4 regions of the Rahnella sp. PCH160 genome follow, and region 2 is predicted to be linked to each of the others. Evidence: predicted binding sites of a transcription regulator. Region 2 holds the regulator's gene; each other region holds the start of a gene.
What was found. The regulator PhoB, encoded in region 2, activates phosphate uptake and scavenging genes when phosphate is short. The targets are predictions, from matches to a motif close to CTGTCATAAAACTGNCNNAT.
Positions count from the first base shown of each region.

Region 1: the regulator PhoB is predicted to act here: its motif matches at 5,694-5,713, upstream of uvrB (excinuclease ABC subunit UvrB).
Region 3: the regulator PhoB is predicted to act here: its motif matches at 4,712-4,731, upstream of nudF (ADP-ribose diphosphatase).
Region 4: the regulator PhoB is predicted to act here: its motif matches at 1,447-1,466, upstream of ugpB (sn-glycerol-3-phosphate ABC transporter substrate-binding protein UgpB).

Region 1 is NZ_JBLOGT010000001.1:4,407,885-4,415,699, reverse strand. It holds gene bioA (adenosylmethionine--8-amino-7-oxononanoate transaminase) at 1-159, opposite strand, end outside; gene bioB (biotin synthase BioB) at 290-1,327, shown strand; gene bioF (8-amino-7-oxononanoate synthase) at 1,330-2,481, shown strand; gene bioC (malonyl-ACP O-methyltransferase BioC) at 2,465-3,256, shown strand; gene bioD (dethiobiotin synthase) at 3,442-4,128, shown strand; gene ACM5QY_RS20565 (ABC transporter ATP-binding protein) at 4,138-4,848, opposite strand; gene uvrB (excinuclease ABC subunit UvrB) at 5,993-7,815, shown strand, end outside.
Region 2 is NZ_JBLOGT010000001.1:4,778,125-4,785,939, forward strand. It holds gene proY (proline-specific permease ProY) at 1-1,100, opposite strand, end outside; gene brnQ (branched-chain amino acid transport system II carrier protein) at 1,262-2,581, opposite strand; gene ACM5QY_RS22380 (cobalamin-independent methionine synthase II family protein) at 3,028-4,131, opposite strand; gene phoR (phosphate regulon sensor histidine kinase PhoR) at 4,387-5,706, opposite strand; gene phoB (phosphate response regulator transcription factor PhoB) at 5,728-6,417, opposite strand; gene sbcD (exonuclease subunit SbcD) at 6,645-7,815, shown strand, end outside.
Region 3 is NZ_JBLOGT010000001.1:1,643,795-1,651,609, reverse strand. It holds gene ACM5QY_RS07655 (putative quinol monooxygenase) at 1-81, shown strand, start outside; gene parE (DNA topoisomerase IV subunit B) at 164-2,059, opposite strand; gene yqiA (esterase YqiA) at 2,175-2,756, opposite strand; gene cpdA (3',5'-cyclic-AMP phosphodiesterase) at 2,753-3,583, opposite strand; gene ACM5QY_RS07635 (DUF1249 family protein) at 3,611-4,036, opposite strand; gene nudF (ADP-ribose diphosphatase) at 4,033-4,668, opposite strand; gene tolC (outer membrane channel protein TolC) at 4,900-6,387, shown strand; gene ACM5QY_RS07620 (DUF1190 family protein) at 6,578-7,246, shown strand; gene ACM5QY_RS07615 (glutathionylspermidine synthase family protein) at 7,255-7,815, shown strand, end outside.
Region 4 is NZ_JBLOGT010000001.1:1,209,643-1,217,457, forward strand. It holds gene livF (high-affinity branched-chain amino acid ABC transporter ATP-binding protein LivF) at 1-26, shown strand, start outside; gene ACM5QY_RS05575 (aminotransferase-like domain-containing protein) at 158-1,345, shown strand; gene ugpB (sn-glycerol-3-phosphate ABC transporter substrate-binding protein UgpB) at 1,568-2,881, shown strand; gene ugpA (sn-glycerol-3-phosphate ABC transporter permease UgpA) at 3,053-3,940, shown strand; gene ugpE (sn-glycerol-3-phosphate ABC transporter permease UgpE) at 3,937-4,782, shown strand; gene ACM5QY_RS05595 (sn-glycerol-3-phosphate import ATP-binding protein UgpC) at 4,789-5,862, shown strand; gene ugpQ (glycerophosphodiester phosphodiesterase) at 5,865-6,605, shown strand; gene ACM5QY_RS05605 (aldo/keto reductase) at 6,750-7,748, shown strand.

The DNA.
Region 1 (7,815 bases), 370 kb from region 2:
CCACCACGACGACATGCCGTCCACCAGCTCACGCCCGTCGGCCAGATGTAAAAGCACGCCAGACGCCGATTCCACCGGATATGCGGGCAGCGGTTTGGTCATGGACGTGTACGGATGCCAGATGTGGCGCTGGTCGAATTCGATATCGGCGGGGCTCATAAAGGATTCCTGCGGGCGGCAAGTTGTAAACTAAAAAATAATTTTAACGTTGACGGTAAACTAAAACAAATAAAGAATGGTTGACGGATGACGAAAAAAATTAAACCGAATACTCTTTGAAGGAGTCGCAATGACTACCCGCACCCCCTGGACGCTTGAAAAAACGCAGGCACTGTTTTCCAAACCTTTTCTTGAGCTGATGTTTGAAGCCCAGCAGGTTCACCGTCAGCACTTCGATCCGCGTCAGGTTCAGGTCAGTACGCTGTTGTCGATCAAAACCGGTGCCTGCCCGGAAGACTGTAAATACTGCCCGCAGAGTTCCCGTTACAAAACCGGGCTGGAATCTGAGCGTCTGATGGAAGTCGAGCAGGTGCTTGAATCCGCCCGTCAGGCCAAAGCCGCCGGGTCGACCCGTTTCTGCATGGGTGCAGCGTGGAAAAACCCGCACGACCGTGACATGCCGTACCTCGAGCAAATGGTGCAGGGCGTCAAAGAAATGGGCATGGAAACCTGCATGACGCTGGGTTCGCTGAATACGTCGCAGGCGCAGCGCCTGGCACACGCCGGTCTGGATTTCTATAACCACAATCTGGATACCTCGCCAGAATTTTACGGCAGCATCATCACCACCCGCAGCTATCAGGAACGTCTGGATACGCTGGCGGAAGTGCGCGGCGCGGGCATTAAAGTCTGCTCCGGCGGGATTGTCGGTTTAGGTGAAACCGTCAAAGACCGTGCCGGCCTGCTGATGCAACTGGCGAACCTGCCGGTGCCGCCGGAAAGCGTGCCGATCAACATGCTGGTGAAAGTGAAAGGCACGCCGCTGGCCGATAACGACGACGTCGATCCGTTTGATTTCATCCGTACTATTGCCGTGGCGCGCATCATGATGCCGCAGTCGTATGTCCGCCTTTCCGCCGGTCGCGAACAGATGAGCGAACAGACGCAGGCGATGTGCTTTATGGCCGGTGCCAACTCCATTTTCTACGGGTGCAAACTGCTGACCACGCCGAACCCGGCGGAAGATAAAGATCTCATTCTGTTTGGCAAACTGGGGCTAAACCCGCAGGTATTCGAAACAGAAATGGGCGATAACCAGCAACAGGCCGCGCTGGCCGAACAGCTGGTTCATGCCGATACCGCACAGTTCTACAACGCTGCCGTCTGAACATGAGCTGGCAAACGCGAATTAACGACGCCGTCGGCGCCCGTAAAGAAGCGGCGGCTTTTCGTGTGCGTCAGCCGAACAGCGGCGGCAGTGCGCGATTTCTGATTCAGGGCGACAAACGGTATCTGAATTTTTCCGGTAACGATTATCTCGGTCTGAGTCAGGACGCCGACGTCATTGCCGCGTGGCAGAAGGGCGCTGAAAAATACGGTGTGGGTAGCGGCGGTTCAGGGCACGTCACCGGCTACAGCGTGGCGCACGCCGAATTCGAACAGCAACTGGCGCAGTGGCAGGGCTATCCGCGCGCGTTGCTGTTTATTTCCGGCTTTGCGGCGAATCAGGCCATTCTTGCCGCGCTGATGCAGGGCGACGACCGCGTGCTGGCGGATAAACTCAGCCACGCTTCTTTACTGGAAGCCGCTGCTCATGCGCCTTCGCAACTGCGGCGCTTTCATCACAATCAGCCGGATTCCCTGCAACGTTTGCTGGAAAAACCGGTGGCCGGTGAAACGCTGGTGGTGACCGAAGGCGTGTTCAGCATGGACGGCGACGCCGCACCGCTGGCGGAACTGCATCGTCTGTCTCAGTTGCATGAAAGCTGGCTGATGGTAGACGACGCGCACGGCGTGGGCGTCACCGGTGAAGAAGGGCGAGGCAGTTGCTGGCAGCAGGGTGTGCGGCCTGAACTTCTGGTGGTCACATTCGGTAAAGCTTTCGGGTGCAGCGGCGCGGCGGTGCTGTGTGATGATGCCACCGCGGATTACCTGTTGCAGTTCGCGCGCCATCTGATTTACAGCACGGCGATGCCTGCGGCGCAGGTTTGCGCGTTACAGGCCGCGCTGGCACGAGTCCGGCAAGACGACGGTCTGCGTGATAAACTGGCGGCCAATATTGCCCGTTTCCGCGCCGGAGCCACCGGATTACCTTACCGGCTGACCGGTTCCCAAACGGCCATCCAGCCGGTGATCGTGGGTGAAAATCAGCCTGCTTTAGATCTGGCGGCGACATTACGTGAACGCGGGTTGTGGGTCAGTGCCATCCGTCCGCCGACGGTGCCTCCGGGCAGCGCGCGGCTGCGTCTAACGCTGACGGCGGCACACAGGCCGGAAGATATCGATTTTTTGCTGGAGTCCCTTCATGGGTGCAGTCACTGAATTAGTGAACAAACAAGCGGTGGCCGACGCGTTCAGCCGAGCCGCCGTCAGTTATGAAAACGCCGCACAATTGCAGCGTGATGTGGGTGAAACGTTGCTGTCGCTGGCAGAACCCTACCTGAAAGATGCAGGAAAAACGGTTGTCGACGCCGGTTGCGGGACGGGCTATTTCAGCCGTTACTGGCGCGCGCAGGGTAAAAACGTGATTGCGCTGGATCTCTCCGAAGGCATGCTGAACCGCGCCCGTGAACTGGATTCTGCTGATGACTATGTGCCGGGAGATATCGAGCGTTTACCGTTTGCCGATAATTCGGTCGATATCTGTTTCAGCAATCTGGCGGTGCAGTGGTGTAACGCGCTGCCACGTGCGCTGGAAGAAATGCACCGCGTCACCCGCAACGGCGGGCTGGTGATTTTCTCCACGCTGGCCGAAGGTTCGCTTAATGAGCTGGCCGCCGCGTGGATGAAAGTCGATGGCCGTCGCCACGTGAATCAGTTCCTGACGCCCGACAAAATTGCCGAAGCTTGCGCGCCGTATCGCCATGAAGTGACTTTCAGCGATTACGTCGCCGAATTTCCGGACGTGATGTCGCTGATGCGCTCGCTCAAAGGCATCGGCGCGACGCACATCAAAAATGGCCGCCTCGGTGGGCTCGGCGGGCGCGAGCGTCTGCAATTGCTGGAAAAACATTACGTCCGCCGCAACGGCGTTCTGCCGCTGAACTACCGGCTGGTCTACGGCATTTTGCAGGTGGAAGAACTCATTCCCTGCTGATTTACTCCTCCCTGGTTGAAGCAGGCACGATCAGCTCCCTCCCCTGCGAAGGGGAGGGTTGGGTGGGGTATTAATGGCAGGCACGTAGTCGTTTGTAAAACCCCCTCCCGGCCTCCCCTTCGCAGGGGAGGAGCAGGCCAAATCTCAGCACGGGTGTGGTTACCTAAACCAAAACCAGGCTTCAAATGAAAAAATACTTTATTACCGGCACCGATACTGAAGTCGGGAAAACCGTCGCCACCACGGCATTTTTACAGGCGGCAGCCCACGCAGGACACAAAACCGCGGGATATAAACCCGTGGCTTCAGGCAGTGAGATGACGGCTGAAGGGCCGCGCAACATCGACGCGCTGGCGCTTCAGGCTTACAGCACCGTCGGGCTGCGATATGACGAAGTGAACCCGTGTACGTTTGTCGAACCGACGTCGCCGCATATCGTCAGCGAGCTGGAAAATCGCCCGATTGATCCGCAGGTTTTATCCGCCGGATTGCGCCATCTCGAACCGCTGGCCGACTGGGTGGTGGTGGAAGGGGCGGGCGGCTGGTATACGCCGCTGACCGCTGACTATACCTTTGCAGACTGGGTGATCGCCGAACAACTGCCGGTGGTGTTAGTGGTAGGCATGCGGCTGGGATGCATCAATCACGCCGTGCTGACGGCACAGGCTATCGCGCAAAGTGGCTTGCATCTGGCGGGCTGGATTGCCAATGACGTGCAGGAAACGGGGAAGCATCATCAGGCTTATATGGCAACGCTCACGCGTATGCTGCCTGCGCCGCTACTGGGCGAGATCCCGTTCCTGAGTGCAGGTCTGGACGTGAATCTGGGGCACTATCTGCATCTCGAACGCCTGCTTGCGCATGAGGCGTAAAGCGCGGCGTCAGACCGTCAGATAATTTTTGATTAACGTCTCGTCGAGCTGCGCCAGCGTGCCCTGCGCCACGTCGCGCCCGCCGTCCACCAGACAAAACCGGTCAGCGACGCTGCGGATGAAGGGCAATTTATGCCCGACCAGAAGCAGCGTCAGACCGAGGTCACGGTTCAGACGGTGAATAATGTTGCCCATATTGGCCGCCATCGACGCACTCGTGTGCTCGGTCGGTTCATCAAGGATCAGCAGTTCAGGCTCCTGCACCAGGGCGCGGCTGATCGCCAGTTGCTGCTGCTGGCTCTCATCGAGCTCTCCCGCTTTGCGTGCGCCCATCTCCTTTAATGTCGGAAACAGGTCATACACCTGCTCAGGCACGCGCCGCGTCTTATTTCTGCTGGACATCATGGCGATTTGCAGGTTTTCATCAACACTCATTTGCGAAAAAATCTGCCGGCCCTGAGGCACATAACCAATACCGATTTGCGCGCGTTTTTCCACCGGCAGATTTAACAGGCTCTGAGGCTCTTCATCGCGTGATTGCCAGGAAATCGCCCCGCTTTTCACCGGAAGATGGCCCATGATGCAGTTCACCAGCGTGGTTTTTCCCACGCCATTTCGCCCTATAAGGCACGTACATTGACCGCGGTACAGTTCGAGATTGATATCCCACAGAATATGTTTTTGCCCATAATACTGATTAACTGATTTTACACTTAACATCAGACCTCCCTCCCTCACGGAGTATTCCGCTGAACTGCGCTTTGACCGCCATTGTCATATTTCTGACATTTATGTTCCGCTGCTAATGCCGTAACACAGAATTAAATCCCGTTGCTTACCGGCCAACCTCACAGCATCAATTACAGATAAACAGCCATTAACCAGTGATAAATGGGGTTAACCGCTTTTTCCTTGCATTAAAAATGACTTTGCTTAGCAAAAAACAGGGTAATCATCAGATTTCACTTTCAGGTTAAAAAAGCGATTCCGGCTGCACGAAGCGCTTCCTACAGTGACACTGCAACTCTCAGGCCAAGTTTGTGAAAGTGCCGGGGAAAAGAGAAGTTACAGAGGTGTTAACAGCGGGACGGGCGGGGATTTAGGATTATTCATTAGAGTTGTTGAGGATTTGTGATAAACAGTCCGACGCGGAAAAAAGGGAACTGCACTTTGCCAGTGCTGCTCTCTCTGATTTTGGTGCAAGCCGGACGACATCAGGACGCTAAAAAATCCTGACGAGATGTCCTTTTTGATTTTGCAAGGAACATCCGCCCGAAAATCTAGGCAAAATAGGCATAAATAAAGTCTGAAAAAAGGGAAAAAATAACTAAAAAAGATGCTGATCCCCTCTCCGGCGTCCGAAGTGCACTTTTTGCCAACTCCCGCAGCGCGGGGCGCGCTGAGACTTATCCACTATTCCTGTGGATAACCATGTGCATGAGCGTGAGAAAAGTAGCTACAGACGAGTCAGGGCGCGGGTTGTGCTTACTTTGCCCGTATTCGCAGCTTTTTAATGATGTCGTTTATAATCAGTCAGTTAGTTAAAAGCAATACGCCCGTGATTCGTTCGTCATAGTTGTGTCAGAATTCGTCAACCTGTGGTCAGAAAGTTAATGGATGAAAAATTTTGGGGATAATTGTCATCTGATGGTGAGAATTATTATTCGCAATAACCTAAAAAAGTGCAGATGTAGCAACCTGTTAAATCCCCGGCGATTTTTATCGATTGGAGGCTGGTTTTATATACAGTATTATAAGGCGGTAAAATCAAGGCTGGCAAAATTCACGGAGTCTTTCATACTGTTTTTCCGTGAGCGCCCGATGTCCGGCCTTATGCGTTTTCATTTCAGCCAGGTAGCCCGTCATGAGTAAAGAGTTCAAACTGCATTCTGAATTTCAGCCTTCAGGCGATCAGCCTGAGGCCATACGCCGTCTGGAAGAAGGGCTGGAGAACGGTCTGGCGCATCAGACGTTGCTCGGCGTTACCGGTTCCGGTAAGACTTTTACCGTGGCGAATGTGATTGCTGACCTGAACCGCCCCACGATGGTTCTTGCACCGAACAAAACCCTCGCGGCGCAGCTGTATGGTGAAATGAAAGAGTTCTTCCCGGAGAACGCCGTCGAATATTTTGTTTCTTACTACGATTACTATCAGCCCGAAGCATACGTGCCGAGTTCGGACACGTTTATCGAAAAAGATTCCTCGGTGAACGAACACATCGAGCAGATGCGGCTTTCGGCCACCAAAGCGCTGCTTGAGCGCCGTGATGTCATCGTGGTGGCGTCGGTTTCGGCGATTTACGGTCTGGGTGATCCGGATCTGTATCTGAAAATGATGCTTCACCTGACCAAAGGGATGATCATTGATCAGCGTGCGATCGTGCGCCGTCTGGCCGAGCTGCAATATGCCCGCAACGATCAGGCTTTCCAGCGCAGTACTTTCCGCGTGCGCGGCGAAGTGATTGATGTTTTCCCGGCAGAATCGGACGATCTGGCGCTGCGCATTGAGCTTTTTGATCAGGAAGTCGAGCGGCTTTCCCTGTTTGATCCGCTGACCGGCCAGGTTCAGCATGAAGTGCCGCGTTTCACGATTTACCCGAAAACGCACTACGTCACCCCGCGCGAACGTATTTTGCAGGCGATGGAAGAGATCAAAGTCGATCTGGCCGAGCGCCGTAAGGTGCTGCTGGACAATAACAAACTGCTCGAAGAGCAGCGCCTCAGCCAGCGTACACAGTTTGACCTCGAAATGATGAATGAGCTGGGCTATTGCTCGGGTATCGAAAACTATTCACGGTATCTGTCCGGGCGCGGCCCCGGCGAGCCGCCGCCGACGCTGTTCGACTATTTGCCCGCCGACGGTTTACTGATCGTCGACGAATCCCACGTCACCATTCCGCAAATCGGCGGGATGTACAAAGGCGACCGCTCGCGTAAAGAAACGCTGGTGGAATATGGTTTCCGCCTGCCATCGGCGCTGGATAACCGCCCGATGCGCTTTGAAGAATTTGAAGCGCTGGCGCCACAGACGATATATGTGTCCGCCACGCCGGGTAAATATGAGCTGGAAAAATCCGGTGATGACGTGGTCGATCAGGTGGTACGTCCGACCGGATTGCTTGACCCGATCATCGAAGTGCGTCCGGTCACCACGCAGGTGGATGACCTGCTTTCAGAAATCCGCAAACGCGTGGCCGTCAATGAGCGTGTGCTGGTCACTACGCTGACCAAACGCATGGCTGAGGATTTGACCGAGTATCTGGAAGAACACGGAGAGAAGGTGCGTTACCTGCATTCTGATATCGACACCGTCGAGCGCGTGGAGATTATCCGCGATTTGCGTCTCGGTGAATTCGATGTGCTGGTGGGCATCAACTTGCTGAGGGAAGGGCTGGACATGCCGGAAGTTTCGCTGGTGGCGATACTGGATGCAGACAAAGAGGGCTTCCTGCGTTCTGAACGTTCGCTTATCCAGACCATTGGCCGTGCGGCGCGTAACCTCAACGGGAAAGCCATTTTGTATGGCGACAGAATTACCAACTCGATGGCCAGGGCGATTGAAGAAACCGAGCGTCGTCGTGCGAAACAGGAAGCCTACAATCTGGAAAACGGCATTACGCCGATGGGCCTGAACAAGAAGATTTCCGATATTCTGCAACTGGGCCAGCCGAAGACCAAAAAGAACAA
Region 2 (7,815 bases):
TTGGAAGGCATGATGTAGTTCAGATAAACCGCCACCAGCAGCGCCGCCATCATCACCAGAACCGTGACCCACGGCGTGCCGAGACGCGAAACCTTGCTGAACATTTTAGGCGCCTGCCCCTGCTCTGCCATACCGTGCAGCATACGACCCACGCCGAACACATCACTGTTAATCGCAGAAAGAGACGCGGTGATCACGACGAAGTTCAGAATGGTTGCCGCCGCAGCAATCCCCATATGCTGGAACGTCAGCACAAACGGGCTGCCCTGCGTACCGACCTGATTCCACGGGAAAATTGACATAATCACAAACAGCGTACCCACGTAAAACACCAGGATACGAAGTGGAACGGAGTTGATGGCTTTCGGAATGGATTTCTTCGGATCTTCCGCTTCACCGGCGGTAATACCGATGATTTCGATACCGCCATAGGCAAACATCACCAGTTGCAACGACAGGATCGTGCCCATGATGCCCTGACTGAAGAAGCCGCCGTTGGTCCACAGATTGTGGATACCGGTCGCCTGCCCGCCGTTGCCAATGCCCCAGAAGATGATGCCGAAACCGGCAATGATCATGATGATGATGGTGAACACTTTGAAGAAGGAGAACCAGAACTCCAGCTCACCGAATACCTTCACGCTCACCAGATTGATAGCACCGATAATCAGCACAACACTCAGTACCCAGGTCCATTGCGGCACATCCGGGAACCACACGCCCATGTAAATACCGAACGCCGTCACATCGGCAATTGCGACAATTAGAATTTCAAAACAGTAGGTCCAGCCAGTGATATACCCGGCCATCGGCCCGAGATAATCCTGCGCGTAACGGGAGAACGACCCGCTCTGCGGATTATGGACGGACATCTCACCCAATGCGCGCATGATGATAAACGCGATAATTCCGCCGACCAGATACGCCAGCAGCACGCTCGGCCCTGCCATTTTGATAGCATCGGCAGATCCGTAAAATAACCCGGTACCGATGGCTGAGCCCAGTGCCATAAAGCGAATATGGCGCGTTGTCAGGCCACGTTTTAGCTTCGTGCCTGGCGCTTCTTTTTGCTCTGTTGGTTGTTCAGCTTCTTGCTGCATGTGCATTAACCCGTATGTTTTTTAAATATCAAAAGTGCATATTCTAAAAATAAGCTTTATTTTCTGCCAATGAAAAAGCCACGGAAGATTCTCCGTGGCCCGATTGGCGAAACATTCAGCAGACTAATTATATTTTATGCCGTTGAACATTCACCAAATGATCATTGGTGCGCAGTGACGCTACGCGGGCCGCTGATTTTGTCATAAATACCGACCAGCACCAGCATTAATAATGACGGTGGCAACCAGGCAAGACCCTGCGCCGCCAGCGGCAGATTCGCGGTCCAGGCGGGCATCAGGTCTGTAAAAGCAGACGCTTTGATACCGTCAACAATACCGAAGACCAGGCTGACAACCATTACCGGCGCGACGATACGCGTAGTGTTGTTCCACCAGCGCAGCGTGAAGCTCAGAACCACCAGCGCAATACACGGCGGATAAATTGCAGTCAGAACCGGCACTGAAATTGAAATCAGATGGCTCAGGCCCAGGTTGGACACCAGCATAGAGAACAGGCCCAGAATGAAGACCAGCGTCTTATAAGATAGCGGCAGATACTGAGCAAAGAATTCAGCACAAGCGCAGGTCAGGCCAACCGCAGTCACCATACAGGCGATGAAAATCAGCGCGCCGAGGAAGAAGCTTCCGACGCTGCCAAAAGTATGTGCCACGTAGGCATGCAAGATCACCGCGCCGTTGGTTGCATCCGGCACCAGCGAGGCGCTGTTTTCGCCAAGTTTGAAGAGGCTCAGGTAGACCAGCATCAGGCCGATACCGGCAATCAGCCCCGCCAGAACGGTGTAACGGGTCAGGAGTTTGGCATCGGTCACGCCACGCGAACGTGCTGCGTTAACGATAACAATCCCGAAGACCAGCGCGCCCAGCGTATCCATGGTCAGATAGCCATTAACAAAACCGCTGGAGAACGGCACCGTCTGGTAGGCATCAACCGCAGGCATTGACTGACCGGCAGGCCACAGCAAGGCAGCGATACCCAACGCACCCAGCGCGACCATTTTCAGCGGAGCAAGGAAATGCCCGACGGTATCGAGCAAGCGGCCCGGATACAGAGAGACTCCGATCACCAGCGCGAAATAAATCACGCTGTAAATCAGCAGAGGCAGCGGGCCATCACCGGTCATTGGCGCGATACCCACTTCAAAGGAAACGGTCGCCGTACGCGGCGTGGCAAACAGCGGGCCAACAGCCAGATAACATACCGTTGCCAGCAGAATACCGGCACCACGACCAATTGGCGTACTCAGGGCGTCAACACCGCCACCGACGCGCGCAAGGGCAATCACGGTCATCACGGGAAGACCCACCGCTGTGATCATAAACCCGGCAGCAGCCCACCAGACTTCCTGACCCGCCTGCAAGCCAACCATTGGCGGGAAAATGATATTTCCTGCCCCGACGAATAAGGCGAAGGTCATGAAGCCCAGCGCCAGAATATCTTTATTTGTTAAACGAGTACTCATGATTGGTGTCGTGTTGCCTGTTCAAATGAATAAAGTGTCCGATGCTGTCGTCGTGCCACACCGTCAGAAGGATGAATGGCGTTGTCATTGCCAGAGAGCACCAAAATGAGGACCGGAGTGAGCTTAAAACGCCTGATGATATGCAGATGAATACGTTGTTATGCAGGGAGTATCGAGCGACAGCGGGGCTTAAGGTAAACGTTTATAGCGCAGAAAGGCAAGTCGCGATCCAAAAAGCAGAGTGTTCAACCATATTAATGCATCAAAGCAGTAACAATCACTAAATACCGTACGAAACACGCAATATGATATGTATGATTTTTAAACTAACAAAGCACAAGATATGCTCCGATTAGACGATAATTGCGTGAAATCACCATGAAAAGGTCATTTCACGCACAATATCCAGAATTTTTACGAGGCCAGAATTTATCCAGTTCCCGGATTTACCAGACGCGGGCGGCGATATCCACCACCCGTTTCAGTTTTTCCCACTGCTGCGCTTCGGTCAGGCTGTTGCCCTCTTCTGTTGACGCGAAGCCACACTGCGGGCTGAGGCAAATCTGGTTAATGTCCAGATATTCAGCCGCTTCGGCGATGCGTGCTTCCACGGTTTTCGCCAGTTCCAGCTCGCCGGATTTGGTGGTAATCAGCCCCAGAACCGCCTGCTGATGGCCCTTCTTAATGAAACGCAGTGGCTCGAAACCGCCTGAACGTTCATTGTCATATTCCAGGAAGAAGGCGTCGATATTCACACCGCCAAACAGAATCTCTGCCACCGGCTCGTAGCCACCTTCAGAAATCCAGGTTGAACGGAAGTTACCGCGGCAAACATGCAGGCCAATCACCAGATCATCCGGTTTACCGGCGATAGCTTTGTTCAGCACGTCAGCGTAAGTACGCGCTAACGCCTCCGGAGAGTCGCCACGCTCGCGGATTTGTTTCTTCTGATCTTCAGAGCACAGATACGCCCAGACGGTATCGTCGAGTTGCAGATAACGGCAACCGGCATCATAAAACGCCTTAATCGCGTCGCGGTAAACCTGCGCCAGATCGTCAAAATAGTCTTTCAGATCAGGATAAACGTCTTTGCTGATGGCGTTACGGCCACCGCGGAAATGCATCACGCTCGGGCTGGGAATGGTCATTTTCGGCACAGCCGTTCCGCTGATGCTTTTCAGGAAACGGAAGTCTTCCAGCATCGGGTGCGAACCAAAACCGAGCTTACTCACCACTTTGATGCTGCGCGCCTTCGTCTGCACGCCGTTGAACTGGATCCCCTGAACGGCGTCATACCCTTCCACGCCTTCCAGACCCTCAAAGAAGTCAAAGTGCCACCACGCACGGCGGAATTCGCCATCCGTCACCACTTGCAGACCTGCTTCACGCTGCAAATCCACCACACGGCGGATTTCAGTGTCTTCCACCGCGCGCAGCTGCGCTGCATCAATCTCACCGGCCTGAAACTGTTTGCGGGCTTCTTTGATCGCGGCCGGACGCAGGAAACTGCCAACGACGTCAGCGCGGAACGGAGGGGTTGTACGTTGCATGAAAACTCCTTATGCCATCACGCCTCTGGCGGAATGCAAATGATTTACAACGTAAATAATTACGCTGCGTTATTTATAGACATCTGGATGTCTAAACGGCTTTAAGGCCATACTGTCATGCAGTCTGTTCACCCACAACAGAGGAATTTTCATGGGACGTGAAATAAATTCATGATCAGGAGACAACATCACGCATAAATAGAAATGAAAAAGCCTGCTATCGGCTGATAACAGGCTTTAAGGATATGGCGGAAATTAAGGTTTTACGGAGACTGGAGAGTCTGAACCCTGTGGAACAATCAATTTTGGTGCCAGCGTAAACATAAACCGCGTGCCGACGCCGACTTCGCTGAGCACTTCGAGTTTGGCGTTATGATGGCTAAGTGCATGTTTCACGATAGCCAGCCCCAGCCCGCTGCCGCCGGTCTGGCGTGAGCGCGCTTTATCGACACGGTAAAAACGTTCGGTCAGACGCGGTAAGTGCTGGGGCGCAATGCCCGGCCCGTTGTCGCTAATCTGGAACTGCGCACCGTGCTGAATTTGCTGCCAGCTGACTTCAATCCGTGTGCCCGGCGGAGTGTGATTCACGGCGTTATACACCAGATTCGACACCGCGCTGCGCAGTTGATCTTCATTGCCAAAAACTTTCAGCTTCTCGTTTACGCGAAACACCACTTCATGTTTCCCGCCGCTTAACGTCTGCACTTCCCGCTCAAGCATGTTGAGCATCAGCGGAATATCAACTTTCTCGTGCATGTCGATATTGGCGGAGGCTTCGATTTTCGACAGGGTCAGCAACTGTTTCACCAGCCCATCCATGCGCCGCGTCTGTTCCTGCATCGTATCCAGCGCTTTGGTGCGGAACGGCTCTTCCAGTTTGGCGTCTTCCATCATTTCCAGATACCCCTGCAACACCGTCAGCGGTGTGCGAAGTTCATGGCTGACGTTCGCGAAGAAGTTACGTCGTGCGCCTTCGAGCTGACGCATCTGCGTCACGTCGCGCGCAACCATCAGAAGCTGCCCCTCGGAATACGGCATCACGCGAAACTCCACGTAATGTTCGTTATTGAGTTGCAGGTTGAGGGCACGGCTGAAGTCGCGCGTCTGGATCCAGGTACGGAATTCCGGATAACGGAGCAGGTTAAAAATGTGCTGCCCGTTGTCTTCCGGCCAGCGAAATCCCAGCAGATCCTGCGCCAGTCCGTTACACCAGAAAATATTGCCCTCTTCCGTCGCCAGAACCACCGCATCCGGCAGCGATTCAGCCCCGCTGCGGAAACGTTTGATCAACTGGCCTAATTCACGACGACGTCGCCGGTTACGCATCTGCATCTGGTTAAGCCCGTAAAACAACGGTTCCCAGCTCCAGCGCCCGTTCGGCGGGGTGATGCTGCGGTCAAGCCACAGCCAGTGAGAGAGTTTAAGCTGGTTGTAATAATTCCAGCCCAGCGCCGCAGCCAGCGACGCAAAAAGAAGCCAGCCGAAATGGCCGACAAAGACACCGAGGATCAGCGCTGGCAGGCAAAAAAGAAACAATTCACCGGCCAGACGTTTCCATGATAAACGTTCTAACACACAGATTCTCCGCTGTGGGACTCAATAACGCGTTGAGAAACGATATCCGGTACCACGAACAGTCTGGATCATTCTGTCATGTCCACTGGTTTCCAGCGCTTTACGCAAACGACGAATATGCACGTCTACCGTGCGATCTTCCACATAAACGTTAGTGCCCCACACGTTATTGAGCAACTGTTCCCTGCTGTAAACGCGTTCGGAGTGGGTCATAAAGAAGTGTAACAACTTAAATTCGGTCGGCCCCATGTCGAGCGCCTGCTCGTTGGCCATCACCCGGTGAGACGACGGATCCAGGCTCAGCCCCTGCATGTCGATCACTTCTTCCACCGCCATTGGCGAAATCCGGCGCATCACAGCTTTAATACGGGCGACCAGTTCTTTGGGTGAAAACGGTTTGGTGATGTAATCATCGGCACCGACTTCCAGTCCGCGCACCCTGTCTTCTTCTTCACCGCGTGCGGTCAGCATCATCACCGGAATTTCGCGGGTGAGCGCTTCACGTTTAAGGTGCTTAATAAACTGAATACCGGAACCGCCGGGTAACATCCAGTCGAGCAGGATCAGTTCAGGGTAAGGTTCCACTAACTGGCCAATCGCTGAATCAAAATCTTCAGCCTCTACTGCCTGATATCCATTCTGTTCCAGTACAAAACACACCATTTCACGGATTGGAGCTTCGTCTTCAACCACCAATATACGTCTAGCCATCGTAGGTCCTGCCAATAGGTTAGCGATCTTTTATTTGATTGCGGGCGCCATTATGCGTCAGTTTTGTGACAGATTTATGAATGAAAATGATGGTCCATTTAAGGCAAATATGACAGATAAATTCTTGCCATCCTGCTGAAATTGGTCTGATTTATCGGGGACAGGTTCCCCCGCCGACGTTTATACTTTGCCCCATTGTCGTCATACAGGGTTCACACGGGAGTCTCATGCGCCTGATCCACACCTCCGACTGGCACCTCGGTCAGTACTTTTTCACCAAAAGCCGCGCCGCTGAACATCAGGCCTTTTTGCGCTGGCTGACCGGTCAGGTGCAGCAACATCAGGTGGACGCCGTCATTGTCGCCGGTGACATCTTTGATACCGGTTCACCGCCCAGTTACGCCCGCGAGTTGTATAACCGCTTCGTGGTGGAATTACAACACACCGGCTGTCAGTTAATAGTACTGGCCGGGAATCACGATTCCGTCGCCACGCTCAATGAATCCCGTGAACTGCTTTCGTGCCTGAATACGCGGGTGATCGCCACCGTAGGCGAAAATCTGGATGAGCAGGTCTTGGTGCTGAACACGCGCGAAGGCCAGCCCGGCGCGGTGTTGTGTGCGATTCCGTTTTTGCGCCCGCGTGATTTACTGGCCAGCCAGGCCGGGCAGTCCGGCAACGATAAGCAGCTCGCCTTGCAGGAAGCCATTGCGGCGCATTATGACGCGCTGTATCAGGTCGCGCAGGCCAAACGTCAGGAACTTGGCGTGCCGCTGCCGATTATCGCCACCGGCCATCTGACCACCGTCGGCGTCAGCACGTCTGACTCCGTGCGCGACATCTATATAGGCACGCTCGACGCCTTCCCGGCGCAGGCGTTTCCCCCGGTGGATTACGTGGCGCTCGGGCACATTCACCGCGCCCAGTGCGTCGCGAAAACCGAACATATCCGTTACAGCGGTTCACCGATTGCGCTAAGTTTCGATGAGCTCAGCAAAACCAAAAGCGTGTACCTGATTGATTTCGAAGGCGATACGCTTAACGCCATCGACACGCTGGAGATCCCCGTTTTCCAGCCGATGCAGATCATCAAAGGCTCGCTGGCCGACATCGAAAAACAGCTGGCGCAGTTTGCAGAAGGCGATGCAGATAAACCGGTCTGGCTGGATATCGAAGTCGCCACACAGGATTATCTCAGTGATATCCAGCGGCGTATTCAGGCTCTGACGGCAGATTTACCGGTGGAAGTGGTTCTGCTTCGCCGCAGTAAAGAACAGCGTATTAACAGCATCGAACAACAGGAAAAAGAAACGCTCAGCGAACTGAGTGTGAGTGACGTGTTCGAACGGCGTTTGGCGCAGGAAACCGACCCCGACGAACCGCGTCAGGCGCGGATGC
Region 3 (7,815 bases), 3.1 Mb from region 2:
GCCGATCATATGGATAAGCACCGCGAAAACATCAAAGCCGACGTACAGGATGTGGTGATCCATATTATTGAGAAAGCCTGATTTTCTGACAGGCTTTACCAAAAAAAATGCCGGTGCTGCAAAGCATCCGGCATTTTTTATTGTATTGGTACGATCGAAGGGATCAAACGTCCAGTTCGGCAATATCGCCTTTTTCCTGTAACCAGTTACGGCGATCTTCAGAACGTTTCTTCGCCAGCAACATATCCATCATGCTGATCGTCTGGTCGATATCGTTCTCGTCAATGGTCAGTTGCACCAGGCGACGGGTATTAGGATCGAGCGTGGTTTCGCGCAGTTGCAGCGGGTTCATTTCACCCAGACCTTTAAAGCGCTGCACGTTCGGCTTGCCTTTTTTGCGTTTAAGCTGATCGAGCACGCCTTCTTTTTCCTGCTCGTCCAACGCGTAGAACACTTCTTTGCCCAGATCGATACGGTATAACGGCGGCATCGCCACATACACGTGACCGCCGCGAACCAGAGAGCGGAAATGTCGGACAAACAGTGCGCACAGCAACGTGGCGATGTGTAAACCGTCGGAGTCCGCATCCGCGAGGATACACACTTTGCCATAACGCAGTTGGCTCAGATCTTCGCTGTCCGGATCGATGCCGATCGCCACGGAAATGTCGTGCACTTCCTGCGAGGCCAGCACTTCATCGGAAGAGACCTCCCACGTATTCAGAATCTTACCTTTCAGCGGCATGATGGCCTGATACTCACGGTCGCGCGCCTGTTTGGCAGAACCGCCTGCGGAATCCCCTTCCACCAGGAACAGTTCGGTCATGTTCAGATCCTGCGACGTACAGTCCGCCAGTTTCCCCGGCAGCGCAGGGCCGCTGGTCAGTTTCTTACGCACCACTTTTTTCGCGGCACGCAGACGGCGCTGCGCACTGGAAATACACAGTTCGGCAAGCTGTTCTGCAGCCTGCACGTTCTGGTTCAGCCACAGGCTGAACGCATCTTTCACCACGCCGGACACAAAAGCAGCGCACTGACGAGAAGACAGACGCTCTTTGGTCTGGCCGGCGAATTGCGGATCCTGCATTTTCACCGAAAGCACGTAGGCACAGCGCTCCCAGATATCTTCCGCCGACAATTTTACGCCGCGCGGCAGGATATTACGGAATTCACAGAATTCACGCATGGCGTCCAGCAACCCCTGACGCAGGCCGTTAACGTGCGTACCGCCCTGCATGGTCGGGATCAGGTTGACGTAGCTTTCGGTCAGCAGTTCGCCGCCTTCCGGCAACCACAACAGCGCCCAGTCAACCGCTTCGATATCACCGGAAAACGTGCCGACAAACGCTTTTTCCGGCAAGGTGATCAGGCCGTTAACCGCTTCCATCAGGTAGTCGGTCAGACCGTCTTCATAACACCAGCGTTGCTCGGTGTTGTTCACTTTATCTTTGAAAATGATTTCAGCGCCCGGGCACAGGACGGCTTTCGCTTTCAGCAAATGGCTGAGGCGGCTGACCGAAAAACGCGGGCTGTCGAAGAAACTGACGTCAGGCCAGAAATGTACGCTGGTACCGGTATTGCGTTTGCCGCAGGTTCCGGTGACGTGCAGTTCTTCCACTTTATCGCCGTTTTCAAACGCCATTTCATACACTTCGCCGCCGCGTTTTACCGCCACTTCGACGCGTTTGGATAAGGCGTTGACCACTGAGATCCCCACGCCGTGCAGGCCGCCGGAGAACTGGTAGTTTTTATTGGAAAATTTACCGCCTGCGTGCAGACGGCAGAAAATCAGCTCAACGGCTGGCACGCCTTCTTCCGGATGGATATCGACCGGCATGCCACGGCCATCATCAATGACTTCGAGGGACTGATCTTCGTGGAGGATCACTTCGATACGCTTCGCGTGACCGGCTAATGCCTCATCGACGCTGTTATCTATGACTTCCTGACCGAGGTGGTTTGGCCGGGTGGTATCGGTATACATGCCCGGACGGCGGCGCACCGGTTCGAGTCCGCTGAGGACCTCTATGGAATCCGCGTTATAAGTTGATTGGCTCATCGTTGATTATTCGTGGCTCATAGGTTTGTGGGCTAACGATACAGTATTTGGGCGGGCGGAAGCACTGACAGCAAGCAGACGTGAAACATGCGGGGAAAACGTCACCCTGACGATGTTAGTCTGCCGCCAGTTCAAGAAAATCTACAATCGGCGAAAAGTAGCGTTCGAAGCCGACAAATGCATGATTCCCTTGAGGTTCGACCGTCTGGCGACAGGCAGTGTAATACGCTACAGCCTGACGGTAATCGAGGATTTCATCGCCCGTTTGTTGCAGCAACCAGAGTAAATCCGGCGACTCCAGCGGTTCGATCTGCATGACTTTCAGATCGTAAACGTGGCGTGACTCTAACACATATTGCTGGCCGGTGTAGGGGTTCTCGTTTTGCCCCAGGAAGTCAATCAGCAGCTCGTACGGTTTGACCGCAGGGTTAACCACCACGGCGGGCACGGCAAAACATTGCGACAGCCAGGTGGCGTAATATCCGCCCAGCGAGGAGCCGACAATGCCCAGTTTTTTACCGGCTTTTTGAATCACCAGATTTTCCAGCTGCTCCGCTGCATCCATCGGATAAGGGGGTAATTGCGGAACCACCATGTCGATTTCAGGATGATGCTGCGCCAGCCAGTTTTTGAGCGCAGTGGCTTTGGCCGAGTTCGGTGAGCTGTTGAAACCGTGCAGGTAAAGTAAGGTATTCATTCGTACCCGTCCGACTCGGTGTCAGGGTGAAACTCGCTGGTTTCCAGGCGGAAAACCTGCGTTTCGACACGGCCATCGGGATACAAATCGAGATAACGCCAGCCCGGCGCAACGGTATCAATCGTGAAATTGGTGCAATGCGGTTTGAACTGGACGCAGGTTGACGGCGTGGCGTACAGGCGACGTCCGTACCAGTCGAGATCGAGCTCCTGATGAATATGGCCGCACAAAAGCGTATTCACTTTCGGGTAATTCACCAGAACATTCGCCAGCATATGCGCATTCCGCAGGCTGTGCTGATCGAGCCAGGTGCAGCCCGACGGCAGCGGGTGGTGATGCAGCATCAGCAAGGTAAAGCGATCAGGATAGGCGTTCAGGCAGCGTTCCATCCATTCCAGCTGATACTCGCTCAGTTCACCGTGCGGCACGCCGAAAACCTGCGTGTCGAGCAGAATGATCTGCCAGTCCTCACCGAGGAGAACATGCTTGGAGGGGCTGATCCCGGCATCCTGTAAGGCATTCACCATCGCAGGCTGGAAATCGTGGTTACCGGGCAGCCAGACGCAGGGGGCCGCCAGTTCGCTGATTCCACGGGCAAACTGATGGTAGGCTTCCACCGACTGATCCTGAGCCAGGTCACCGGTTGCCGCGATAATATCGACGTCGCGCCGCTGTGCATTGATAGCGTCCAGCACCGCGCGATAGCTGTTAAACGTATTTACGCCCAGCAGTGTCTCATCTTCACCGGCAAAAAGATGGGTATCTGTTATCTGTAGAATTCTGACTTTGGCCCCATTCACCAAAGGCAGTTTAAACAGGCTTTCCAAATCGTTTCCTTTGTTATTGAAGTCTGTCTAACACACCGGAATTGCCATCGCTCCGTGCGCAAGGCAATAACGCAGCCAGTCCGCCAGGAACTGGTTAATTTGATGCTTTTCATCACGCTGATGCAACTTTTTATTAGGGTAATCATAGCGTGCTTTGAAGCGAAAGATCTGCTGACTCGCACACACTTCGGCCACCATGGCGTCGTGATACAGCCGAACCGTCAGCGAAGGCAGGCTCCAGTAACTGACGGCGGGTGCTGTCTGTTTGATTTCCACCAGCGACGTATAGCGCGTCGATTCGAGGATCGTCAGGCAATATGTGGCGCTACTCACCTGATATGTCACTGTTTCACCGGGCTCATCGGTGCGCGGCATCAAACGGCGTAATTGTGCGAAATTGGTTTCACACAATCTCATCATTTCAGGGAAATCAGGGGTATAGCGCTTGATCATTCGTTGGCCCACTCTTTTCTCAGGGATTCATGGTGTAGCTGCAGCCATTGCAGGACAATCACTGACGCCGCATTGTCTATCGCTCCTTCTTCCACCCAGCGGTAAGCCTGTTCGCGGCTGACCACATGTACTCGGATGTCTTCATTTTCTGCTTCCAGACCGTGAATTCCTTCTGCCGTTGTCGCATCAACTTCGCCGACCATAATAGAAAGACGCTCGCTGGTTCCGCCCGGGCTGGCCAGGTAATTCAGAGCCGGTTTACAGCGTTTTACCACAATGTTAGCTTCTTCGAGTGCTTCGCGGCGGGCCACATCTTCGACTGTTTCGCCCTCTTCAATGATACCGGCGACCATCTCCAGAAGCCAAGGGGTATCACTGGAATCAATACATGGGATGCGGATCTGTTCAATCAGCACCACTTCATCGCGCTGCGGATCATAAGGCAATAAGACTGCCGCATGGCCCCGTTCGAAAACTTCGCGCACCACTTCGCCGCTCATTTCCCCATTAAACAGCCGATGACGAAACCGATATGCAATAATAGAAAAAAAACCTTTATATCGCGTCTCGCGTGCAATAATTTCTACATCATCTTTACCGAAAGTAACCGGTGAACTTTTAAATGCACACATGGATTGTTTTCCTCTTCCCTCATAAAGGTAATTTATCGTCTTTTGAGGTCAGTTTGATGAAAATGCGTTAATAATAATCAAGGTTGTTTGTGATAGATTTAGGCACATCCCGTGGGGAAGGCACGTTAAGCCAACCTCCCCGCTAGCCTGACTCTGCTAGAATCCGCGTCTATTGGTTAATTTGACTGCGCCACCATACATAACAACATTGCTGCACAACAAGGAATGCAAATGAAGAAACTGCTCCCCCTTCTCATCGGACTCAGCCTGGGCGGCTTCAGTACGATAAGCCAGGCCGAAAACCTGATGCAGGTCTATCAGCAAGCCAGGACGAGTAACCCGGACCTGCGCAAATCTGCTGCTGACCGGGATGCTGCATTCGAAAAAATCAACGAAAGCCGCAGCCCTTTATTACCGCAACTCGGATTGGGTGCGGATTATGGTTATACCAATGGCTACCGCGATGCGAATGGCGTAAATAGCGATGTGGGCAGCGCCAGCCTGCAATTAACGCAGACCCTTTTTGATATGTCAAAATGGCGCGCCCTGACATTGCAGGAAAAAACTGCCGGTATTCAGGACGTGTCTTATCAGACTGACCAGCAATCCTTAATCCTGAATTCTGCGACGGCTTATTTCAACGTATTGAGTGCTATTGATTCACTCTCCTATACCGAAGCGCAGAAACAGGCAATTTACCGTCAGTTGGATCAAACCACGCAGCGTTTTAACGTCGGTCTGGTTGCCATCACCGACGTCCAGAACGCCCGTTCACAATACGATACCGTATTAGCGAACGAAGTGACTGCCCGTAATAATCTGGATAACGCGCTGGAAGCACTGCGTCAGGTGACAGGGGTTTACTATCCACAGCTGTCGTCCCTGAACGTCGATAATTTCAATACCACGCGTCCGCAACCGGTCGCCACGCTGTTGAAAGAAGCAGAAAGCCGCAACCTGAGCTTGCTGTCTGCGCGTCTGTCACAAGATCTGGCGCGTGAGCAAATCCGTTATGCGGAAACCGGCCACATGCCAACACTTGATCTGACCGCGTCTACCGGCATCAGCAACACCAAATACCACGGCGACAAAACCGGCGGTTCGTCCAGCTATCAGGACGCCGATGCGGGCCAGAACAAAGTGGGTCTGAGCTTCTCTTTGCCACTGTACAGTGGTGGTTCGGTAACCTCTCAGGTGAAACAAGCTCAGTACAGCTTTGTGGGTGCCAGCGAGCAGCTTGAAAGCGCGCACCGCAGCGTTGTTCAGACCGTCCGTTCTTCCTTCAACAACATCTCTGCCTCTATCAGCAGCATCAACGCTTACAAACAAGCCGTTGTTTCTGCTCAGAGTTCTTTAGATGCTATGGAAGCCGGTTATCAGGTCGGTACCCGTACAATCGTTGACGTTCTGGATGCCACTACCACGCTGTATAACGCCAAACAACAGCTTTCCAGCGCTCGTTACACGTACCTGATCAACCAGCTGAACATCAAATCAGCACTGGGTACGCTCAACGAAAGCGATCTGCTGGCACTGAACGGTGCTCTGGGTAAACCTGTGCCAACGGCACCGGATCAGGTCGCACCTGAAACCCCGCAGCAGGACGCCACGGCGGACGGTTTTGGCAACAGCACGGCGGCCGCACCACGTACTGAAAAAGCCAGCGCAACCACCAAAACGCAAACCACGAAGAAAAGCGGCAACCCTTTCCAGAACTAAATCTGGCGGGTTTCTTTTTTCATCGGAACGACCAAGGCAGCCTGAAAAGGCTGCTTTTTTTTGCCTCCGTCACGCCCCTCTGTAAAGTCTTGTAACAATTGCCTTCGCTGCTTTAACAATCACCCGCTTTCCCCTATTCTTAGTCCCTACTGGGAAAGGGCAAAAAAGCCCTACACATGGGATAAGAACGATGAAACGGACACAACACGTTAACCTGGCTACCTTCCGTAAATCATGGCGTAGCTATCGGATCACACCTGTCGCACTGGCGGTCAGCGCCGTCTTTATGTTGTCTGCCTGTGAGAAAACCGACGAAACGGTTTCCTTGTATCAGAATGCTGACGACTGTTCGAAAGCCAATCCATCCGGCAGCGCACAATGCGTCGATGCGTATAACGCCGCCAAAACAGAAGCGGCAAAAACGGCCCCGAAATATGCCAGCCGTGAAGACTGTATCGCTGAATTCGGCGAAGGCCAGTGTACTCAGGCTCCTGCGCAGGCCGGTGTGGCTTCTGCCGAAGGCCAGAGCAGTGGCAGCATGTGGATGCCGCTGATGGCAGGCTACATGATGGGCCGGATGATGGGCGGCGGCGGTTACGCGCAGCAGCCTCTTTTCAGCTCTAAAAACCCTGCGAGCCCGGCAAACGGCAAGTTCGTTGACGCGACCGGCAAAAACTACGGCCCGGCAACTGCTGGCGGCCGCAGCATGAACGTGCCGAAAACTGCCATGGCACCGAAACCGGCCGTCACGAATACGATTACACGCGGTGGCTTCGGCGACAGTGTGGCCAAACAAACCTCAATGCAACGCAGCTCTTCTGCGGCACCTCGCAGCCCTGGCCGCAGCATGGGTGGCTGAGAAACAAAATGAAACGTTTAGTGATTAATGAGCGCCCGGACTGGCGCGAAAAAGCCACGGAGTTTGGCTTCAATTTTCACACCATGTATGGCGAACCGTACTGGTGTGAAGATGCTTATTATCAGTTCACGCTGGCGCAGATCGAAGAGATCGAAGACGCCACCGCCGACATCCATCAGATGTGCTTAAAAGTGGTGGAGCGCGTGGTGAATGACGACAAACTGATGGCAAAATTCCAGATCCCAAAACACGTCTGGGAATTCGTCCGCAGCTCATGGCGCACGCAGCAACCTTCGCTGTATTCCCGTTTGGATCTGGCTTACGACGGTGTCAATCCGCCTAAGCTTCTGGAAAATAACGCAGATACGCCAACCTCGCTTTACGAAGCAGCCTTCTTCCAGTGGCTCTGGCTGGAAGATCAAATCGCTGCGGGCAATCTGCCGCAGGATGCCGATCAGTACAACAGTTTGCAGGAAAAGCTGATTGAGCGTTTCAGTCAACTGAAAAACGAGCACGGTTTTTCGTTGCTGCACATTGCCTGCTGTCAGGACACCGAAGAAGATCGCGGC
Region 4 (7,815 bases), 3.6 Mb from region 2:
TACGTGCGGCGTATCTCGGCGCATAAATCCGCTTTGGAGTTCGAAAATCTGTGATAAATCTATAAAACCGCACGGCTGGCGCTTTGCGGTTTTTGTTTTGCCTATAAATTAACATCTCTCACATTCTAATAACGTTGCACCTCTTCAGGAACATTTCATGAACACAGAAGGTTTACTCGCCGCCCGTATGGTCAGGCTTAAAAGTTCAGCCATCCGGGAACTGCTCAAACACAGCAAAATGGAAGGCGTTATTTCACTGGCGGGTGGTATTCCTTCTTCGGCGCTGTTTGATTTTGACGGTCTGCGTGAAGCCACGCAACGGGCGATCACGGAACAGCCGGAGCACGCATTCCAGTATGGCCTGACCGAAGGCAGTTATACGCTGCGTGAGCGTATTGCTGAGCTTTGTCAGGAACGCGGCGTAGTGGCTAAACCCGATGATATCGTGGTGACCGCCGGTTCCCAGCAGGCGCTGGATCTGGTGATGCGCGCGGTAGTGAATCCGGATGATATTTTTGTGGTAGAGCGCCCGACGTATCTGGCGGCACTGCAAACGCTGGAGCTGGCGGAGGCGAACATCCTTTCTGTCGGCACCGATGGCGACGGCATGATTGTTGATGAGCTGGCCGAACTGCTCAAAACCCGCAAAATCAAAGGCGTATATCTGGTGCCGACGTTTGGCAACCCGAGCGGCGTGACCCTGAGCCGTGCGCGTCGTGAACAGCTGGTTCAGCTGGCGGCAAAACATGAATTCCTGATTGTGGAAGATGATCCGTACGGCGAACTGCGTTTCACCGACGAGCGTCAGCCAACGCTGTTTGAGCTGTCGAAAGCGCTGTTTGGTCACGCCGATAACATCATCTACACCTCAACGTTCTCCAAAATTCTGGCACCGGGTCTGCGTCTGGGCTGGGTGATTATGCCTGACTGGTTGCTGCACAAAGTCGCGATCATCAAACAGGCGGCAGACTTGCACGCCAGCGCGCTGTCACAGTCGATTGCCGAATGCTATCTCGGTCTGGGGCGTTTGCCTGCGCAAATCGAAACGATTCGTGCCGCGTACAAAAAGAAATGCCAGATCCTGGCGGAGTTGCTGGAGCGCGAGCTGGGCGACGTGCTGACGTTTGAATATCCGAAAGGCGGCATGTTCCTGTGGGCGCGTTTCCGCGAGCCGCGTAACTGCGCAGAGTGGATGAAAAAGACCCTGGAGCAGGGCGTGGTGTTTGTGCCGGGCGAATTCTTCTACGCCGATAATCCGGATCACTCGACCTTCCGCCTGTCGTTCGCCACCGCGACCGAAGAGCAGATGCATGAGGCCGTTGCCCGCCTGAAACGCGCGCTGTAAAACCCCCGCTTTCCCCTTCTTTATAAGGCGTATCGCTCACCCGATGCGCCTTCTTTTTTGCCATCTGTTCGTCACCTGCACTTCATGCTGCTGTAACGTCAATGTCATTTAACTGTTATTTATCTGTAATTTAGCCGTGTCATGTTACCTCCGCATAAAAACGTTTCTCAATACCCCATTTATCTCTGCCCCTTTTACACCAGCAGAATTCAGGAGACAGGCATGTTCATCAATCTCAAAAAAACGGTACTCGGCACCGCGCTGACGCTGGCTTTAAGCGCCAACGCTTTTGCTGTGACAGAAATTCCTTTCTGGCATTCCATGGACGGCGAGTTAGGTAAAGAAGTGAACTCTCTGGCCGACCGTTTTAACCAGACTCACCCTGATGTCAAAATCGTGCCTGTCTACAAAGGTAAATACGACGAAAGCCTGGCCGCCGGTATTGCGGCGTACCGCACCGGTAATGCGCCCGCTATCCTGCAGGTTTACGAAGTGGGCACCGCAACCATGATGGCGAGCAAAGCCATCAAACCGGTCTACGAAGTGTTCAGCGATGCCGGTCTTAAACAAGACGTTTCCCAGTTCGTGCCGACCGTCTCCGGCTACTACTCCGATTCCAAAGGCCGCCTGTTGTCGCAGCCTTTCAACAGCTCCACGCCGGTGCTGTATTACAACAAAGACGCCTTTAAGAAAGCCGGTCTGAACCCGGATCAGCCGCCAAAAACCTGGCAGGACATGGCGGTTTACACCCAGAAACTGCGCGAAGCGGGCATGAAATGTGGTTACGCCAGCGGCTGGCAGGGTTGGATCCAGATTGAAAACTTCAGCGCCTGGCACAGCCTGCCGATCGCGACCAAAAACAACGGTTTCGATGGCACTGATGCCGTTCTGGAATTCAACAAACCAGAGCAAATCAAACATATCCAGATGCTCGAAGACATGAACAAAAAAGGTGATTTCACCTATTTTGGTCGTAAAGACGAATCCACCGCCAAGTTCTATAACGGCGATTGCGCGATGACCACCGCGTCTTCCGGTTCTCTGGCTGATATCCGTCAGTATTCTAAATTCAACTACGGCGTAGGCATGATGCCTTACGACGCAGACATCAAAGGCGCGCCACAAAACGCCATCATCGGCGGTGCAAGTCTGTGGGTGATGAACGGTAAAGACAAAGACACCTACAAAGGCGTTGCCGAATTCCTGCAATTCCTGACTACGCCGGAAATCGCTGCCGAATGGCACCAGAAAACCGGTTATCTGCCGGTTACGACAGCCGCGTATGAGCTGACCAAAAAAGAAGGCTTCTACGAGAAGAACCCGGGTTCTGACGTTGCCACCCGCCAGATGCTGAACAAACCGCCATTACCGTTCACCAAAGGTCTGCGTCTGGGCAACATGCCACAGATTCGTACCATCGTGGACGAAGAACTGGAAAGCGTCTGGAGCGGCAAGAAAACGGCGAAAGAAGCGTTGGATACTGCGGTACAGCGCGGGAATTTATTGCTGCGTCGCTTCGAAGCGTCGACCAAGTAATTTTCTTGCTCCTCCCCTGCGAAGGGGAGGCCGGGAGGGGGTTTAACAAACGACTGAGTTGTCATTAATACCCCACCCCAACCCTCCCCTTCGCAGGGGAGGGAGCAAAACAGCATTCCCCCTGCGCAGGGGAGAAGCTAAACCCGTCATCGTTTCAACGAGTAAACCATTATGAGTTCACACCGTCCCGGTTTTGGTTGCAGCTGGCTGCCGTACGCACTGGTATTGCCGCAACTGCTGATCACCGCGATATTCTTCCTGTGGCCTGCGGGGCAGGCGCTGTGGTATTCGGTGCAGACACTGGATCCGTTCGGGCTTTCCAGCACGTTTGCGGGCATGACGAACTTCACGCAGTTGTTTCAGGATCCGTACTATCTCGACTCCTTCTACACCACGCTGAAATTCAGCTTTATGGTGGCTTTTTTCGGGCTGGTGCTGTCGCTGTTTTTCGCCGCGCTGGTCGATCACGTTATTCGCGGCAGCCGGATTTATCAGACGCTGATGATCCTGCCCTACGCCGTTGCGCCCGCCGTGGCTGCTGTATTGTGGATGTTTTTGTTCAGCCCCGGCCTCGGCCTGATTTCGCATTTCCTCGGCTCGATTGGCTACAACTGGAACCACGCGCAAAACAGCGGTCAGGCGATGTTCCTGGTCGTCCTCGCGTCGGTCTGGAAGCAAATCAGCTATAACTTCCTGTTCTTTCTGGCGGCGTTGCAGTCGATCCCAAAATCGCTGGTGGAAGCGGCCGCTATCGACGGCGCGGGCCCGGTGCGACGTTTCTTCAATCTGGTGTTGCCGCTGATTTCGCCGGTCAGTTTCTTCCTGCTGGTGGTGAATCTGGTGTACGCCTTCTTTGATACCTTCCCGGTGATTGACGCCGCGACGGGCGGTGGCCCGGTTCAGGCGACCACGACTCTGATTTACAAAGTCTACCGCGAAGGTTTCTCCGGTCTGGACTTATCCAGTTCCGCCGCGCAGTCCGTCATTCTGATGCTGCTGGTGATCGGCCTGACGTTCATTCAGTTCCGCTTTGTCGAGCGTAAGGTGCGTTACCAATGATTGAAAATCGCAAAGGGCTGGATATTTTCAGCCACGTCATGCTGCTGCTTGGCGTGCTGGTGATTTTGTTCCCGCTGTACGTCGCGTTTGTGGCGGCGTCGCTGGATAACAAACAGATTTTCGATGTGCCGATGACGCTGATCCCTGGCGGCCATTTGTGGGAAAACATCAGCACCATCTGGACGCAGGGCGCGGGCAACAACAGCCCGGCGTTTGGCCGTTTGCTGATCAACAGTTTTATTATGGCGATGGTGATCACCGTCGGGAAAATCTCCGTCTCGATGCTCTCGGCTTACGCGATTGTCTATTTCCGTTTCCCGCTGCGTAACCTGTTCTTCTGGCTGATTTTCATGACGCTGATGCTGCCGGTGGAAGTGCGTATTTTCCCGACCGTTCAGGTGATCGCCAATCTGCATATGCTCGACAGCTACACCGGCCTGACGCTGCCGCTGATGGCGTCGGCGACCGCGACGTTCCTGTTCCGCCAGTTCTTCATGACCCTGCCGGATGAGCTGCTCGAAGCGGCGCGTATCGACGGCGCGGGCGCGATGCGCTTCTTCTGGGACATCGTGCTGCCGCTGTCCAAAACCAATCTGGCCGCGCTGTTTGTTATCACCTTTATTTATGGCTGGAACCAATATCTGTGGCCGATTCTGATCACCAGCGATGCCTCGATGGGCACGGCGGTGGCGGGGATTAAAAGCATGATCTCCTCAGGCGACGGCTCGACCCAATGGAATCAGGTGATGGCGGCCATGATCCTGACCTTATTGCCACCGCTGGCGGTGGTGCTCCTGATGCAGCGCTGGTTTGTGCGCGGTCTGGTAGACAGTGAGAAGTAAACCGAAATGGCAAATTTGAAATTACAGGCAGTGACAAAGTCTTACGACGGCAAAAACCAGATTATCCAGAGCATTGATCTGGACGTGGCCGACGGCGAATTCATCGTGATGGTCGGGCCTTCCGGCTGCGGCAAATCCACGCTGCTGCGCATGGTGGCCGGGCTGGAGCGCACGACGTCCGGCGATATCTACATTAATGACCAGCGGGTCACCGATCTGGAACCGAAAGATCGCGGTATCGCGATGGTGTTCCAGAACTACGCGCTGTATCCGCACATGAGCGTGTTCGACAACATGGCGTACGGCCTGAAAATTCGCGGTTTCGGCAAGGCGCAGATCCAGGCGCGCGTGGAAGAAGCGGCGCGAATTCTCGAACTCGGCCCGTTGCTGAAACGCAAGCCGCGCGAGCTTTCCGGCGGCCAGCGTCAGCGTGTCGCGATGGGGCGCGCCATTGTGCGTGAACCGGCGGTTTTCCTGTTCGACGAACCGCTCTCAAACCTTGATGCCAAACTGCGCGTGCAGATGCGCCTCGAATTACAGGAACTGCATCGCCGCCTGCGCACCACCAGTTTGTACGTGACGCACGATCAGGTTGAGGCGATGACGCTGGCAGAACGCGTCATCGTGATGAACAAAGGGATTGCCGAGCAGATTGGCACGCCGTCGGAAGTTTACCGCCGTCCGGCCAGCCTGTTTGTCGCCAGCTTTATCGGTTCTCCTGCGATGAACTTACTGCCCGGTCAGCTGACCACTGACGGCACCTCGCTGGTGATGGAGGGGGGTTTTGAACTTCCGCTGCCGGTTCCTCGCCCGGAATGGGGTGGCCGCGAACTGACGGTCGGTATTCGTCCTGAACATATTCAGCTCACGGACGACACGCAAAACGGCATTCCGATGGTGCTCAATACGCTGGAATTGCTGGGCGCAGATAATCTGGCGCACGGCAAACTGGCGGGCAGCGGCGTGGTGGTGCGTTTATCACATGAAGTATTTCCTGCCGCCGGTTCGCTGTTACGCTTGGTTTTCCCGACGAAAGCGTTACACTTTTTCGATACCCACAGCGGATTACGGATGGAATGAACATGAAAGCCTGGCCTTATCCTCGCATTGTGGCGCACCGCGGCGGCGGCGCGCTGGCACCGGAAAACACGCTGGCGGCTATCGACGTGGGCGCGAAATACGGTCACACGATGATCGAATTTGACGCCAAACTGGCACAGGGTGGGGAAATTTTCTTACTGCACGACGACACGCTGAACCGCACCAGTAATGGCTGGGGCGTGGCAGGTGAATTGCCGTGGGAAAAACTCGAACGGCTCGACGCCGGTGACTGGTACGGCGCAGAGTTCAAAGGGGAAAAACTCCCGTTGCTGTCGCAGGTCGCGGAACGTTGTGCGCACCATAACATGATGGTGAATATCGAAATCAAACCAACGACCGGGCTGGATGAAAAAACCGGCACCGACGTCGCGCTGGCTGCCCGTGAATTGTGGAAAAATCAGGCCGTTCCGCCGCTGCTTTCTTCCTTCGAATTCGATGCGCTGGTCGCCGCCAAAAAAGCCGCCCCCGAACTTCCGCGCGGTTTGCTGATCGACACCTGGCACGAAAACTGGAAAGCGCTGACCGACGAACTGGAATGCGTGTCTTTGCATCTCAATCACAAACTGCTCAATGAAGAACGCGTGAAAGCAATCAAAGCCGCCGGGCTGCATATTCTGGTGTATACCGTGAATAACCCGGACCGCGCCCGCGAGTTACTGCGCTGGGGCGTAGATTGCATCTGTACGGATAAGATTGATGTGATTGGGCCGGATTTTGTCTGAGTTAATCGCCTGAAAACGCCAGCTGCGAAAAGGGATATCCTCTTTGTGATATCCCGGTGATACCTTTTTTATATTAATATCTTTGGAATTCTTCCGGTTCTGACCTTGGTTCATACTCACTTTTTATTCTGAGGAAAGACGAAGATGCAAACAAGAACATTAGGTGGAGAGTTGAGCGTATCGGCGATGGGCTTTGGCGCAATGGGACTGAGTGAGTTCTACGGCGAAGCGAAAGATGCGCATTCCCTTGAGGTACTGAAAACGGTGATCGACACCGGCGTTAACATGATCGATACCGCTAACGTCTACGGTCGTGGACATAACGAACGCCTGATCGGACATTTTCTGGCTACGCTGAAAAGTGCGCAGCGTGAACAAATCAAAATCGCCACAAAATGTGGTATCGATCGCCCGGTAGACGCCACCTACGAACGCAGCATCAACAACCAGCCTGATTACATTCGCCAATGCTGTCATGAGTCCTTGCAGCGTCTGGGCGTGGAACGCATTGATCTCTACTACCTGCACCGCGTCAACCCTGAGGCCTCCATTGAGGAGAGTATGTCTTGCCTGAGCGAATTGGTGAAAGAGGGTAAAATTGCGCATGTGGGGCTGTGTGAGGTTTCGGCGACCACGATCGAAAAAGCTCACCATGTTCACCCGGTCGCTGCGTTGCAAACCGAGTATTCCCTCTGGACGCGTGATATTGAACAGGACATCCTGCCGATGGCTGTCAAACTGGGGATTGGCGTGGTGCCTTATGCGCCGCTGGGACGAGGTTTCCTGACCGGGAAATACCGTAATAACAGCCATTTCTCTGAGGGGGATTTCCGTAAAAACAACGCCCGTTTCAGTGATGAAAATATGAAGTACAACACCCGCATCCTGGATGTTATTCAGCCCCTGGCCGAAAAGTATCACTGCACATTGGGACAAATTGCCCTGTCGTGGCTTCTTGCGCAATATGATCAGATTGTGCCGATCCCCGGCACCAAAAACAGTCAGTATGCGGTGGAAAATGCCGGTGCGGCTGACATTAGGTTAAGCCCAGAGGATGTGGCGTTTATTAATGCGCTTAAAAACAGGATTGAAATTAAAGGTGAGCGTTACAGCCTCGAAGGAATGAAAGGCGTGAATGCTTAGCGCCGTAGGTTGACCGCCAGGATAATAAAGGGCTGAATTATCAGCCCTTTATTTTTTGTCTCGATTA